4 regions of the Pantoea sp. X-Soil-ISGK-421 genome follow, and region 3 is predicted to be linked to each of the others. Evidence: predicted binding sites of a transcription regulator. Region 3 holds the regulator's gene; each other region holds the start of a gene.
The links. Region 3 encodes Fur, which represses iron uptake genes when iron is present. Its sites were predicted from a motif close to ATAATAATGAGAACNACTATCAA; they were not measured.
Positions count from the first base shown of each region.

Region 1 (3,643 bases), 660 kb from region 3:
ACGCTAATGCCCGCCGGCGCGTTGGAACTTTGCGGCAGCAGACCCAGACGCCGCGCCACCTCTTTAGTGGGATAGCTGGCAATCGCCGCACCATCCAGCAATACCTCACCTTTCAGCGGCGTATGCAGGCGACTCAGCGTGCGCAGCAGCGTCGATTTTCCGCAGGCGTTAGGACCGATAATCACCGTCAGCTCACCTTGCGGAATCGCCACCGACAGATTTTCTGCCACCACCTTTTTGTCGTAGCCCAGCGTCAGGCCATCGCCGCGCAGACGTGAAGGGATATCAGTCATTGGCGTCGCGCCTCCCGCACCAGTAAAACAATCAGATAAAGTCCACCGAGGCTGACGGTAATCACGCCAACCGGTAATTGATAAGGCAGGAACAGATGCTGTGCGGCGAAGTCTGCGGCAATCAGTAACAGCGCGCCACACAGCGCCGCCAGCGGCAAAGCGCCTTTGACGCCGCCGCCCAGACGGCGGGCAATCTGCGGTGCCAGCAGCGCAACAAACGAAATCGGCCCGACCAGCGCCGTTGACGCTGCCGTGAGCACCACGCCAATCAGCATCAACCACATGCGGCTACGCTCTACCGGCACGCCGAGCGCGCAGGCGGTATCTTCGCCCATCTCCAGCAAGCGCATCCGCCGCGCCAGCAACGCCATCAGCAATAACGCCACCAGCAATACCGCAATGACCGGCGGGGTTTTCGCCCAGGTGATGCCGTTGAGCGATCCGGCGCTCCACAAGCCGGCACTCAGCGCCGACTCCAGCGAGGCGCTGATAATCAGCCATGAATTCAACGCCATCAGCAGCGCACGCACGCTGATGCCGACGATAATCAGACGGAAGGTTTCCACGCCGTTGCGCCAGGCAAACAGATAAACCAACGCCGCCGTGGCGATACCGCCCATCAACGCTGCGCCGGTCATCGCCGTGACGCTTTGATTGAACAGCACCAGCGCGACTAATACGCCGCTGTACGCGCCGGTGTTAAAGCCAAGAATGTCGGGGCTACCCAGCGGGTTACGCAGCAGCGACTGAAAAATCGCGCCACTGATGCCTAACGCCGCACCAATCAGCAGCGCCATCAGTACGCGTGGCAAGCGCCACTCCAGCACGATCAGTTTGACGTTGCTGGCGCCCTGCCCGAGCAGAATTTGCCAGATTTGTTCACCGCTGATCGGCAATGCACCGCGCGTCATCGCTAAATATGCCAGCAAGCCACAAGCGAACAGCAGCCACAAGGTATGTAACCAGGCTCGACGCGTCATAGCGCACCTCGGCCTAATTTACGGCGCACCAGCACAATCAGCATTGGCGCACCAAGCATCGCGGTGACGATGGAAACGCGTAGTTCACCCGCCACCAGCAGGCGTCCAAGAATATCGGCGGCGAGGAGCAGAATCGGAGTGATCAGCGCAGTTGCGGGCAGCATCCAGCGGTGATCGTTGCCCACCAGCCAGCGGGCAAAGTGCGGCGTCATCAAACCGACAAAGGCAATCGGCCCCACTGCCGCCGTGGCTGCCCCGCACAGCAGCGCAATCGCCAGCAGACCCAGCAATTGGGTGCGCGCCACCCGCGTACCGAGCGCGGTCGCCATGTCACCGCCCATACTCAAACTGTTCAGCGCCTGCGACAGCGCGATAGCGACTACACTGCCGATCAGCACCGCCGGGAACAGCGTGCGCAGCGTGGCGAAATTGCGAATATCCAGCGAGCCGCTGTGCCAGAAGCGCAGATGATCGTAGATGTCGGGATTGAGCAGCGACAAACCAGAGGTTAACCCATCCAGCACCGCGCCCAGCGCCACGCCCGCTAAGGTGAGACGCACCGGATTGACGCGCCCACCGCCAATCGCGCCGGTCATCGCCACCAGCAATGAAGACAACAATGCACCGCCAAAGGCGAAACCCAGCCAATCCACCGGAGAGTCAGCGCCGAACAGCGCAATACCCATCACCACCGCGAAACCTGCGCCGGCGTTGACGCCAAGAATGCCGGGATCGGCCAGCGGATTACGCGTCAGGCTCTGCATCAACGCACCGGCCAGCCCCAGCGCCACGCCCGCCAGCAAACCGGCCAAGGTGCGCGGCAGGCGCGCGTCGCGCACAATCACGCACTCCGCGCTATTGCAGCTGGAGGTAAGCGAATGAAATACATCGGGAAGCGGTATTGATTTTGCCCCCAGCATTAAGCTGAGCGCGATGAGGAGCAAGAGCAGAATCCCTGAGCCTGCTAATGCACGAATCTGGCGCATAGCGTTCTAAACCTTCACTGTTCAACGTCGTCGCATGCGCGATGTAACTTGATAATGGTTATCGTTATTACTCGCGTTTAGCTATGTTACCATGACTCGCCTCGCGGACGATGAGGAAAATTGGTGCAATAAGGCGAACACATGAACAAATCTTCCCACTTTATCGATCTCTCGCTGCTGAAAACCCATCCGGCTTTTCGCGCGGTGTTTATCGCGCGTTTTATCTCGATTGTCGCGCTCGGCATGCTTGCCGTGGCGGTGCCGGTGCAGATTCAGCACCTGACCCATTCACCGCTGCTGGTGGGATTGGCGGTGACGCTGGCTGCTGCTGGCATGTTTATCGGCCTGCTGACCGGCGGCGTATTAGCGGATCGCCATGAGCGTAAGAAGCTGATCCTGTTTGCCCGATCCACCTGCGGCTTAGGCTTTATCGCACTGGCGATCAACGCCGCGCTGCCGGAACCTTCATTAATCGCCGTTTATCTGCTCGGCTTCTGGGATGGCTTCTTCGGCGCGATTGGCGTCACCGCGCTGCTGGCAGCGACGCCGGCCCTGGTGGGTCGGGAAAACATTATGCAGGCAGGCGCTATCACCATGTTAACGGTGCGCTTTGGTTCGATTTTATCACCGGCGATTGCCGGTCTGGTGATTGCCCACGGCGGCGTGATGTGGAATTACGCACTTGCCGCATTCGGTACACTGCTCACCGTGCTAACGCTGCTGAAATTGCCCACCTTGCCGCCTCCACCGCAACCGCGTGAACATCCGCTGAAATCCCTCGCGGCTGGCGTGCAATTTCTCTTCGCCAGTCCAATTGTCGGCATGGTGGCGCTGATTGGGGCGCTGGTGACCTTAGCCAGCGCGGTGCGCGTGCTCTATCCCTCTCTCGCACCGCATTGGTCAGTGAGCGCTGACCAGCTTGGCTTAATGTACGCCGCGGTGCCGCTTGGGGCCGCGATCGGCGCGTTCACCAGCGGTAAACTGAAACACGCTGCGCGTCCTGGACAACTGGTGCTTGGTAGCGCTATTGCGGCGTTTATCGCGTTGGGTTTGTTTAGCCTGATGCCGAATCTGCCGCTGGCGTTAGCCTGTCTGGTGGCGTTTGGTTACTTCAGCGCCATCAACAGCCTGGTGCAATACGCGATGATTCAGGCATTAACGCCGGATCATTTGTTAGGCCGCATCAACGGCTTGTGGACCGCGCAGAACGTGACCGGTGATGCGATTGGTGCGGCGGTGATTGGCGCAATGGGTTCATGGCTGCTGCCACCGCAGGCCGCCGCAGTGTTTGGCTTTGCGGCGGCGCTGCTGGGCATTGTGATGTGGTGGGTGATGGGGCGTTTACGTCGTTACCATCCGCCAGCGCCAGCGCTGGCGGAACAGG
Region 1 is NZ_AP035979.1:540,889-544,531, reverse strand. Features, by position in the region: gene AC6I8K_RS02435 (ATP-binding cassette domain-containing protein) at 1-293, opposite strand, end outside; gene fepG (iron-enterobactin ABC transporter permease) at 290-1,273, opposite strand; gene fepD (Fe(3+)-siderophore ABC transporter permease) at 1,270-2,259, opposite strand; gene entS (enterobactin transporter EntS) at 2,401-3,643, shown strand, end outside.
Region 1: the regulator Fur is predicted to act here: its motif matches at 2,308-2,330, upstream of entS (enterobactin transporter EntS).

Region 2 (3,643 bases), 460 kb from region 3:
TGCCGTAACAGGCGGCCAGATATTTTTTATCGGTCAGGTTGTTGGCATTAACCTGCAGCCAGGCGCCTTTCAGCTGCGAATTCCACGCACCAAGATCCGCGCGTACCGACGCATCAAACAGCGTCACGGATGGCAAACGCGTAGTGTTCTCGTTATCGGCCCATTGCTTACCGATATAACGCACACCGGCACCGGCGCTCAAGCCGTAATCAAACTGATAATGCCCCCACAACGACGCCATGCTGTTCGGCGTGACATACGGCGTATGGCCGTCGTTACCGTCTACGGAATCCTTAAAGCGCAGATGGTTCAGCGTGTAGCCCGCGATGGTGCTGAAGCGCGGTGTCAGCTGATTACGCGCCTCCAGCTCAATGCCCTGCGAATGCACTTTGCCCGACGGCGTGTACGTGCCGTCCTGCACGTTGCGGTTGGCGACATCGTCCTGCGTCAGATCGTACACCGCGATCGAATACATATCGCGCGTGCCCACCGGCTGATATTTCACGCCCGCTTCATACTGCTCAGAGGTGGTCGGTTTCAGCTGATTGCCCTGCGGATCGGTTAATGAAGCTGGCGTAATCGCCTGGCTCCAGCTCACGTAAGGTGAAATACCATTGTCGAAGGCATACAACAGCGCGGCGCGGCCACTGATGTGATCGTCCTGACGACGGCTGGTGCCGTTTTCCGAGACGATGCGGTCATAGCGGCCCGATAAGTCCAGATGCCAGCGATCCAACTGCAACTCGTCCTGCAGATACAAGCCGGTCTGATAGTAGCGGCGCGTCTGCGATGTCCAGGAGAAGTCCGGCATGATGCCCACTTCTTCACCGTTCCACGCATTCAGCGCGCTGGCGGCGCCGCTGGCTTCAGTAATGTCGTTTTTATAGCGATGATACTCCGCGCCCAGCGTCACACGATGCTGGACCGCGCCCGTCGCAAAATCGGCCTGCAACTGGTTGTCGTTAGCCCATGCGCTGAGCGAAGAACGCTCGCCGGAGAAGTAGCGGTTCAACAGGTCTGGATTGGTGGCATTCCAGCCAATTTGATACACCTGATCGAGCTCGGTATTCGAGTGGCTATAGCTGCCGGTGGAGTGTACCGACCATACTTCGTTGAAGCGGTGGGAAAAATCATAGCTATAAATCTGTTCACGACGCTTGAACTGATCGAGCGCGCTGTCGCCTTCGTAAAAGCCGTCGCTCAACGTGCGGCCATTGTGGCTGTAAAGCGTGCCTTCTGCTGGTACCGATCCATGATAGCCGCCAGAGGGATCTTTCTGCAGGTAGGCGCGCAACACTAAATTGGTGTCTTCACTTGGCTGCCACATCAGCTGCGGTGAAATCGCGTACTTCTCTTCACGCGTGTGATCGTACTGCGTATCGCTGTTGCGCGTGATGCCGGTTAAGCGAAATGCCCACTGATCGTTAATGGCGTTGGTGTAATCAAACGCAGCGCTATTGGTGGCGTTCGTCCCGCTCGACAGGCGGAAATGGCCCTCTTCGGCGAACTGTGGACGCTTACTCACCATGTTCACCAATCCACCCGGCACCGTTTGGCCATACAACGCGGAAGAGGGACCTTTAATCACATCAATACGATCGAGGAACCAATTATCCACCTGCAGGATGTTGAAGCTGCCGCCGTCACTCATGACGCGCAGGCCATCGAGGAAGGTGTTATCGACATCGCCGCCGTGGAAACCGCGCAGCGCGATGGTGTCGTAGCGCGTGGCCGCGCCGCCAAAGTTGGTGAATACGCCCGGCGTGTAGCCCAGTGCCTGATTAAGATCTTGTGCGCCCTGATCTTCCATTTGCTGACGCGTTACCACCGAGATGGATTGCGGTGTGGTAATCAGCGGCTGATCGGTTTTGCTGGCACCGCTGCTACGCGTGGCAAGATAACCCTGCGTCGGTGAGGTGGCGCTTTCTTGCGGTTGCGCCGTGACGACAATCGACTCTTCGGCGAAGCTGGCAGCCGGTAAAGCCAGCGCCAGCGCACACAGCACGCGGCCACGTTTAAAGGTAAACAGCGAGGTCATGAGAGGTTCCTGTTGTTTTAATGAGAATGGCTATAGAAATTAGATTGAGAATTATTATCTTTTGCGAGGTGTGTTTCAAGGTGTGAATTTGTTGTAAGAATGGTGTGAGAAAAATGCACAAGGTGGCACGTAGCATCCGTAGCGGCGCAATTTATTGCGCATTCTCTGGATGGGCATAATGCCGCCATTACTACGCGCGATAAATCGCGCCGCTACGGATTGTGCGGTTGCCGGGTGTATTCACCCGGGCTAAGGAACAAGGTTACTTCGCGGAGGTTAACGCCGGCATATCAGGAATATCACCGGCGCTGTTACAGGTTTTGTCTTTCGGGCAGTACTTGTCGAGCAGTTTCAACGTCACGCCATTGGTCCAGCCGAAACCATCCTGCAACGGATACTCACCGCCGCCTCCGCCGCCCAACTGTGCGCCTTCAACCACATACTTCTCCACCAGTTTGTGCTCCTTGTCATAGGTGGCCTGCACGTTTTGCAGGAAGCGCTGACCAATCTGCTGCGCCAGTTTCGGTTGGTTATAATGCTCCAGACCTTCCACCGCCACCCACTGTAGCGGCGCCCAGCCGTTTGGCGCATCCCATTGCTGGCCGTTATTCACCGTGGTGGTCACCAGTCCGCCCGGTTTCAGCAGCTGTTTCTCCACCGCTGCAGCAGTGCGTGCGGCTTGCTTGTCGCCGGCCAACTGCATATAGAGCGGGAACAGCGTCGCGGCGGTCAGCTGTGGGTGAACCTGCTTCTTCTGGAAGTCGTAATCGGCGTACCAGCCTTTTTTGTCATCCCAAAGATAGCGATTGATCGCGGCCTGACGTTTCTCGGCATCCGCCGCAAACTGTTTGGCTTTGTCATCCTGCTTGTCCAGTTTGGACGCTTTAGACAATGTCTGTTCGAGGTGGAACAGCAGGCTGTTGAGATCGACCGGTGCCAACTGCGTGGTGCGGATGGACGCCAGGTTGTGCGCATCAGTGAACCAGCGCGAACTGAAATCCCAGCCTGACGCCGCACCCGCGCGCAGATCGCGATAGACCTGCTGCTTGTTGCGCTCTGGCGCTTTATTGGCAGTGTTAACGTCATCCAGCCAGGATTCGGTACGCGGTGCATCGCGATCGTCCCAGTAGCGGTTGAGCAGCGTGCCGTCGCTGAGTTTGATCACACGTTTGCTGGCCTGTCCGGCAGCGACTTTGTCGCTGTCCGCCATCCAGTAATCGTACTCTTTCTGCAACTGCGGCAGGTATTGGCGATAGACATCGTCGCCTTTATGCGTCGCCAGCAGGTCAACCATCAAGCTGAAGAACGGCGGCTGCGAGCGGCTGAGGTAGTAACTGCGGTTGCCGTTGGGGATATGGCCATATTTATCGAGTTCGGTGGCGAAGTTTTCCACCATATCCTGCACGCGATCCCAGTGACCGCTCTCCGCCAGACCGAGCATGGTGAAGTAGCTGTCCCAGTAATAGACTTCGCGGAAACGGCCGCCAGGCACGACGTAAGGTTTTGGCAGCGGCAGCAGCGAATCGTACTGGCTGGCGCTCTGCGCCGTGCGCGTCAGCACCGGCCATAAACCGTTGATGTGCTCACGCAGGCTTTGCCCGGCAG
Region 2 is NZ_AP035979.1:1,662,280-1,665,922, forward strand. Features, by position in the region: gene AC6I8K_RS07765 (TonB-dependent siderophore receptor) at 1-2,038, opposite strand, end outside; gene treA (alpha,alpha-trehalase TreA) at 2,301-3,643, opposite strand, start outside.
Region 2: the regulator Fur is predicted to act here: its motif matches at 2,077-2,099, upstream of AC6I8K_RS07765 (TonB-dependent siderophore receptor).

Region 3 (3,643 bases):
ATGGTCTTTTTGGTAGCCTTGATAATCTTGGCGTGCTGGCGCGAGGTGTGCGCGATGCTCGTCCCACACTGCAGGTTGATGTGCGTAACCACGGCTTGTCCCCGCGAAGCGATGTGATGAACTATCACGCCATGGCACAGGACATTGTCGCAACGCTGGATGCGCACAACATCGATCGCGCTGGCGTGATCGGCCACTCAATGGGTGGCAAAATCGCCATGGCGCTCAGCGCGATTGCGCCAGAACGCATTGAAAAAATGGTGATGATCGATATCGCGCCCGTTGATTATCAGACACGCCGCCATGACGAAATTTTTGCCGCTATTCGTGCCGTCACCGCTGCGGGCGTCACGCGTCGCAGTGAAGCCGCTGAAGTGATGCGTCAGCATATTGCTGAGGATGGCGTGATCCAGTTTATCCTTAAGTCTTTCGCTGAAGGCGAATGGCGCTTTAACGTGCCCGTGCTGTGGGATAACTACAGCACCCTATCCGGCTGGGAGGAAATTCCTGCGTGGTCGCATCCGGCACTGTTTATCCGCGGCGGCGATTCGCCTTATCTGGATAATCAGCATCGCGAAGCCCTGCTGCGTCAGTTCCCGCAGGCGCATGCGCACGTGATCAACGGCGCCGGACATTGGGTGCATGCTGAGAAACCCGATGCGGTGTTACGCGCCGTTCGGCGTTTCTTTAACCTGTAAAAGCAAAAGCTTGCCGCTTGCGCTTTAGGATTGGCGTCAGGGAAGGCGCTGGAGTATGATGTCGCGCTAAAAATTTGCCACAGCGTGTTTTTCGCCGTGGTCGGGCCGATAATGTTTTAATCGCGCAGCGCCTTTCCGCCGTTCGCGCCCACTCAGTTTTACAAACCATGGCAAAAGAACAGACAGACCGCACTACGCTTGATCTCTTCGCAGACGAGCGGCGTCCTGGTCGCCCGAAAACTAGCCCGCTGACGCGTGATGAACAGTTACGCATCAACAAACGTAATCAGCTCAAGCGCGATAAAGTGCGTGGGCTGCGTCGTGTTGAGCTGAAGATGTCGAGCGAAGCGGTTGACGCGCTCAGCACGCTGGCCGATCAGCAAAATATCAGTCGCAGCGAATTGATTGAACAAATGCTGCTGGCACAGCTCAAACTGTCGTAACGCGCGAAGACCGCACGCTGGAACACAAAGTCACGGCTTTACACGTTCCGCACTTTTTACCGGTCTGCTATTATTCGCATAACTGTGCAGTCAACTGACTTACATTCACAATCAGGATTTAAGAGGTTACCTAACCCATGGCAATCGTAGGCATTTTCTTCGGCAGCGATACCGGCAACACTGAAAATATTGCAAAGATGATCCAGAAACAACTGGGTAAAGATGTCGCCGAAGTGCATGACATTGCTAAGAGCACCAAAGAAGATCTCGAGGCGTTCGACATCCTGCTGCTGGGCATTCCAACCTGGTATTACGGCGAAGCGCAGTGTGACTGGGATGATTTCTTCCCGACGCTGGAAGAGATTGACTTCAATGGCAAGCTGGTAGCGTTGTTTGGTTGTGGCGATCAGGAAGATTACGCTGAGTACTTCTGTGATGCGATGGGCACCATCCGTGACATCATCGAGCCGAACGGTGCGGTGATCGTCGGTCACTGGCCAACTGAAGGCTATCATTTTGAAGCATCAAAAGGCCTGGCCGATGATAAAAACTTCCTTGGTCTGGCTATCGACGAAGATCGTCAGCCGGAATTGACCAACGAACGTGTTGAGAAGTGGGTTAAGCAGATCTTTGACGAGCTGCAGCTGAAAGAGATTATTGAAGCCTGATTCCCTGCTCTGCCCGATGTGGGCGTAATCTCACATCGGGTAACGGAATTTCCTATAAAAATAATAGCTACGGTTTTTTAACTTTTCCCCGCAAATCTGTAGAATACCCGCAATGGTCATCCGCTTATTCCTCTGGCAGTAGAATGAGGCTGAGTGAAATGGAATCCAAAACCCAAGCGTCATGAAGACGTTAGTGACATTATCCTTACAGCCTTTGGTGATTAAGGACGTTGCTTTGGTTTTCATTTCACTGCTTGAGTTCTATAATGAGACGCAAATGAGAATGCGCGTTGACCTAAACATTCAAGGCCCCTGCGCCGCAAGTGACTAGCAAAGTAACAGGACAATATCCGCATGACTGACAACAACTCCGCATTGAAGAAGGCTGGCCTGAAAGTCACGCTACCCAGACTGAAAATTCTGGAAGTGCTTCAGGGACCTGGCCCCGAGTCCCATCACGTCAGTGCGGAAGATTTGTACAAGCGCCTGATTGATATGGGCGAAGAGATTGGCCTGGCGACGGTGTATCGCGTTCTTAACCAGTTTGACGACGCGGGCATCGTAACCCGTCATAACTTTGAAGGCGGTAAATCTGTCTTCGAACTGACTCAGCAGCATCACCATGATCACTTGATTTGCCTGGATTGTGGCAAAGTTATCGAATTCAGCGATGAATCAATTGAAACGCGTCAGCGTGAAATTGCCACTCGCCATGGCATCAAACTCAGCAACCACAGCCTGTACCTCTACGGTCACTGTGCGCTGGGAGACTGCCGCGAAGACGACTCGCTCCACGATAAGTAATTGAGTGTGCTATGCAGTATAAAAAAACCGGCGCTTGAGCCGGTTTTTTTATACCTGAAATCAGGCAACGAAAGTTTCTTGCAGGTAACGCCAGCGAGGAATGGTGGTGCTGCAATCCAGTACCGCCAGTGAAATGCGGCTCTGATTGGTACCGTTCATCATCTGTAATTCACGATACTGAATCGTCACTTCCTCGCTTTGCTGCGAAATGATGGCGTGCTCACTGGTCGCAATGCGCATACCTTCACGCTGTCCCTGCAGCTGGCGAAAAAGCACTTCCATTTCGTTGAGATCCAATCTTTTGCCTTGCGGCGTCACCATTTTAAATTCGGGATGAAAGTACGACAAAAACAGGTCAATACTGTCGTCGCTACCTTCTGCCTGATTGAAAATACGTTCGATAAGCTGATGTAAAACGACCACGCTATGCTTAGCTTCCTGAGCGAGACTTGTCATTTTTTTTCCTTAGATAACCCGCGGAGCAACGTCTGAGAGCGCATAGCCTACCTGAAAAAAAGTTTTTCACACTGGCAAATGGGTTAATTATTCTAAAGTCAGAATAGTCGCAAATGAGGAATTATAGGCTTGATGAGGCGGGCAGCATAAAAGGTTGTAGCTTGCCAAATAGAGATAATAAAAAAGGGCGATTGCTCGCCCTTACATGATCATATCGCGTGATGTCAAAAACGCTTAATCGCCGATCTTTGCCCAGGTATCACGCAAGCCAACGGTGCGGTTAAACACCAGTTTGGATGGCTGTGAATACACACTATCAGCACAGAAATAACCTTCGCGTTCAAACTGGTACGCTGCCATTGGCTCGGCTACACGTAGACCTGGCTCAACGAAGCCTTGTTTAGTCTCCAGTGAGTTCGGGTTAATGGTGGTGAGGAAATCCTCAGCCGCGCCCGGATTTGGCACACTGAACAGACGATCATACAGGCGGAATTCCGCTGGCAACGCGTGAATAGCAGAAACCCAATGGATGACGCCTTTCACTTTACGGCCATCAGCTGGATCTTTGCTCAGA
Region 3 is NZ_AP035979.1:1,199,026-1,202,668, reverse strand. Features, by position in the region: gene ybfF (esterase) at 1-698, shown strand, start outside; gene ybfE (LexA regulated protein) at 866-1,141, shown strand; gene fldA (flavodoxin FldA) at 1,279-1,809, shown strand; gene fur (ferric iron uptake transcriptional regulator) at 2,164-2,613, shown strand; gene AC6I8K_RS05500 (hypothetical protein) at 2,674-3,069, opposite strand; gene glnS (glutamine--tRNA ligase) at 3,304-3,643, opposite strand, start outside.

Region 4 (3,643 bases), 650 kb from region 3:
AGGTCAAACCGGCCTGATAACCCTGGTGTTTCCACTCCAGCCCAATCTCTTTGTTAATGCTGTTTTCCGCTTTCAGATCGCTGTTACCCTGCAGATAACAGGCGCCAGTGCTGGCCGCGCAACCTTGACCGTTACTGTATAGCAGATAGTTCGGGTTGGTTTGATACAGGCTCGGCGCTTTATACGCGCGGCCAATGCCCATCTTCAGCGTGAAATCATCCCCCAAACCTTGCGACAGGTTGAGAGACGGGCTCCAGTTATTGCCGACAATCGAGTGATGATCAAAACGCAGGCTTGGCGTCAGCATGGTGCTATCGGTCAGCTCCATATTGTCTTCAGCAAATAGCGAGAAAATCTCCGCCTGCGAATAAGGGCTGCGGCCGGTGTTGTCGATGCCTGGCACCGAACCGTAGCTCGCCGCCTGCGCGGTTGACGATCCATCTTTCATGCGCTGCTGGTTCCATTCGGTACCCAGAGTCGCAGTTTGATTAAATAACAGTTCAAACGGAATACTGACTTCGCTGTGCAGCAGCACGTCATCCAGCTGAATGGTGTTGAAATTGCTGTTGGAGAAGATGCCTTCGGTGCCGCCCGCTAAACCTTCGTTAATGCGTGAGTTACGCGTCTTCTCATAACGCGCGTAGGTATTGGTGCTGACGCCGTTATCCCATGCGCCGGTCCACTTCAATGAGACGTTCTGGCGATATAAGCGGTTGGTTTCATCGCCATACAGACTTTTCACCAGCGCGCTGGTGTTGGTGTTCTGGGTATCACCCGCATACAGATTGCCCTGACGGCTGAAGCCAGCCTGCAGTTCCAGCGTTTGCATTGGCGCAAACGCCCAGCTTAGCAAGGCATTGATGTCTTTATTGACCGAGCCTTCACGCCCCGATGGATAACTGCCCGCATAGGTGCCGGTGCGCGCTGCCGCATGCCCTTCGTTAATGTCGTAAGCATCTGCCTGCGTTTTGGCTAAACCGCCGTACAAACGGAAGTTGAAATCATCGCCCAACGGCCCTTCGAGACTGAAGTTGGTGCGTCTGGTAGCGCCTTCCGCTTTGTGTTCCGGCACGTTGTAATAGGTGTTCCATGAACCGTGCCACTGCTGATCGGTCTGTTTTTTGGTGATGATATTCACTACGCCGCCCGCCGCGCCGTTGCCGTAACGCACCGCTGCGGGTCCGCGAATCACGTCAATGTGATCGATCATCTCCGGCGGCACCCAATTGGTATCGCCGCGCGTATCACGCTCACCACGCCAGCCAAGACGCACTGAGTTGCGGCTAGTGATCGGCATACCATCCACCATGATCAAGGTGTTTTCCGGGCCCATGCCACGAATGTCGATCTGGCGATTATTGCCGCGCTGGCCGCTGGTGGAGTTACCGGTCAGGTTAACGCCCGGCATGGTACGGATAATTTCTGACACATCACGCGCGGGCGGATGTTTTTTGATTTCGTCGGCGGTGATGGTGGAGACGCCCGGCGCTTGCAGGTTCTGCTGCTGCGCGGTGACCATCAAGGTGCCGCCGTCCATGGATTGAGCGTCGGTCGAACTGGCTGAGGTTTTGCTGGAAGAAGTGTCCGCTGCCCAGGCGCCGCCAGAGAGCAGTGAGGCGCTGAGCCCCAGTTCAATTAAAATGGCTACAGATAACCGTGAATACTTTTTCATTTTTTTGCGTTCCTGGATGGCCAGAAAAAGCCGCAACAGGCTTAACTGGCGCGCCGGTGAGAAGATCCCTGTTCCTATCGCGCCTCGTTCCAGACCCTTCAAACCCTCCGTAGCGCAACCTTACCGAACGGTAAGCATCAGGCGGAACGAGCGTGCTCATTTTTGAGCGCAGCCACCCTATTGCAAATGCAAATTATTATCAATAGTATTATTCATCAAGCTTATGTAAATCTCCGCGTAAACACCGACTGGCAGCCCTATGACCTGGCGAAATGATGTAACCGGCAGTGAAGCCTGGTGGCAGGCGCAACAATCCCAAGGCATTCCCCGCATTGAGTTAGCAGATGATGGCCAATGTCAGGTCACCTTCTTCTGGCGTGACCCGCAAGGCGATGAAACACAATCGTCGACCCAGCGCGTGTGGATCAACATTACTGGCGTTACCGATCACCACCAGCGCCGCCCGCCGCAATCATTGATGCGCGTGGCGGGCACCAACGTCTGGTATTGGCAGACCGCGCTGCCCGCCAACTGGCGCGGCAGTTACTGTTTGATGCCCGATGAGCAGGCCACTGACTTCTCCGGTGAAGCCGACATGTCCTCACTGCGCACGTGGTGGCGCGACAAATTCCCTACCGCGCAGGCCGATCCACTGAACACCTTACGTGGCTGGTCCGGTGGCCGCGGCATGGGCGTATCGCCGCTACATCTGCCCCACGCGCCCAATCAACAGGTGTGGCAAGCGATAGATCAAGGCACCGCGCCAGCCATTGAACTGCAACAGCAGCAATGGAATAGCGCAATATTGGGCAACAGCCGCACCGTGTGGACTTACACCACCGGCGAGGCTAATCCTGCACAGCGACCGCTGGCCATCCTACTTGATGGGCAATTCTGGGCGCACAGCATGCCGATTGCCGGGCCGCTACAGCAGCTCACCGAAGCTGGCACCTTACCACCGGCGGTGTATCTGTTTATCGACATCATCGACCGCGAGCACCGCAGCCGCGAGCTGCCGTGCAACCCGCAGTTTTGGCAAGCTATCCAGCAAGAACTGTTACCGCAGATTGCGCTCTCAACGCCTTATCGCCAGCAGGCGGATCGCACCATCGTCGCCGGACAAAGCTTTGGCGGTTTGGCTTCGGTGTATGCGGCGCTGCACTGGCCGGAAACCTTTGGCAATGCGCTCAGCTTATCCGGCTCCTTCTGGTGGCCGGAACGCGGCAATCCGCACGGCTGGCTACTGCAGGCGCTGGATAACGGTCTTGCGCCGCGCCAACCGCTGCGTTTCTGGCTCGAAGCGGGTAAACGCGAAGGCTTGATTCTGCAAGCTAATCAACAACTGCAACAGCAGCTTAACGCCGCCGGTTATCAGGTGAATTACCTGCCGGTGGAAGGCGGCCATGACGCGCTCTGTTGGCGCGGCGGCCTGCTGAGTGGTCTACAAGCGCTGTGGAGCAAAACGGAGCATTCATGTCCGAATCCCTGAAGAATAAGCCTATGACCGACCAACAAACCTTGCCGTTAGTCGCGGCACAGCCCGGCATCTGGATTGCCGATCAGCTGTCACCGCACCACAACGCCTATGCGGTGGCGCATTTTGTCGAACTGCGCGGTGATATTGACAGCGCCCTTTTGGCTCAGTCGATCGTCGCGGGCATGCAGGAAGCCGACACGCTGAACATGGCCTTTGGCGAGATAGAAGGCGAAGCGTTGCAATGGCCGCAGCCACAATCCTTTAGCCTGCCGCAGATTGTCGATTTACGGAATGAGGCCGATGCGCCAGCGACCGCGCGCGCGCTGATGCGCGATGATATGAACGGCGATCTGCGCGTGCTGAGCGGTGCAAAGCTATGGCATCACCGCCTATTCCGCCTCGGCGATCAACACTGGTTCTGGTATCAGCGCTATCACCATTTGGTGGTGGATGGTTTCAGCTTTACCGCACTGACGCGCCGCATCGCTAACCTG
Region 4 is NZ_AP035979.1:548,521-552,163, reverse strand. Features, by position in the region: gene AC6I8K_RS02450 (TonB-dependent siderophore receptor) at 1-1,672, opposite strand, end outside; gene fes (enterochelin esterase) at 1,932-3,161, shown strand; gene AC6I8K_RS02440 (enterobactin synthase subunit F) at 3,146-3,643, shown strand, end outside.
Region 4: the regulator Fur is predicted to act here: its motif matches at 1,859-1,881, upstream of fes (enterochelin esterase).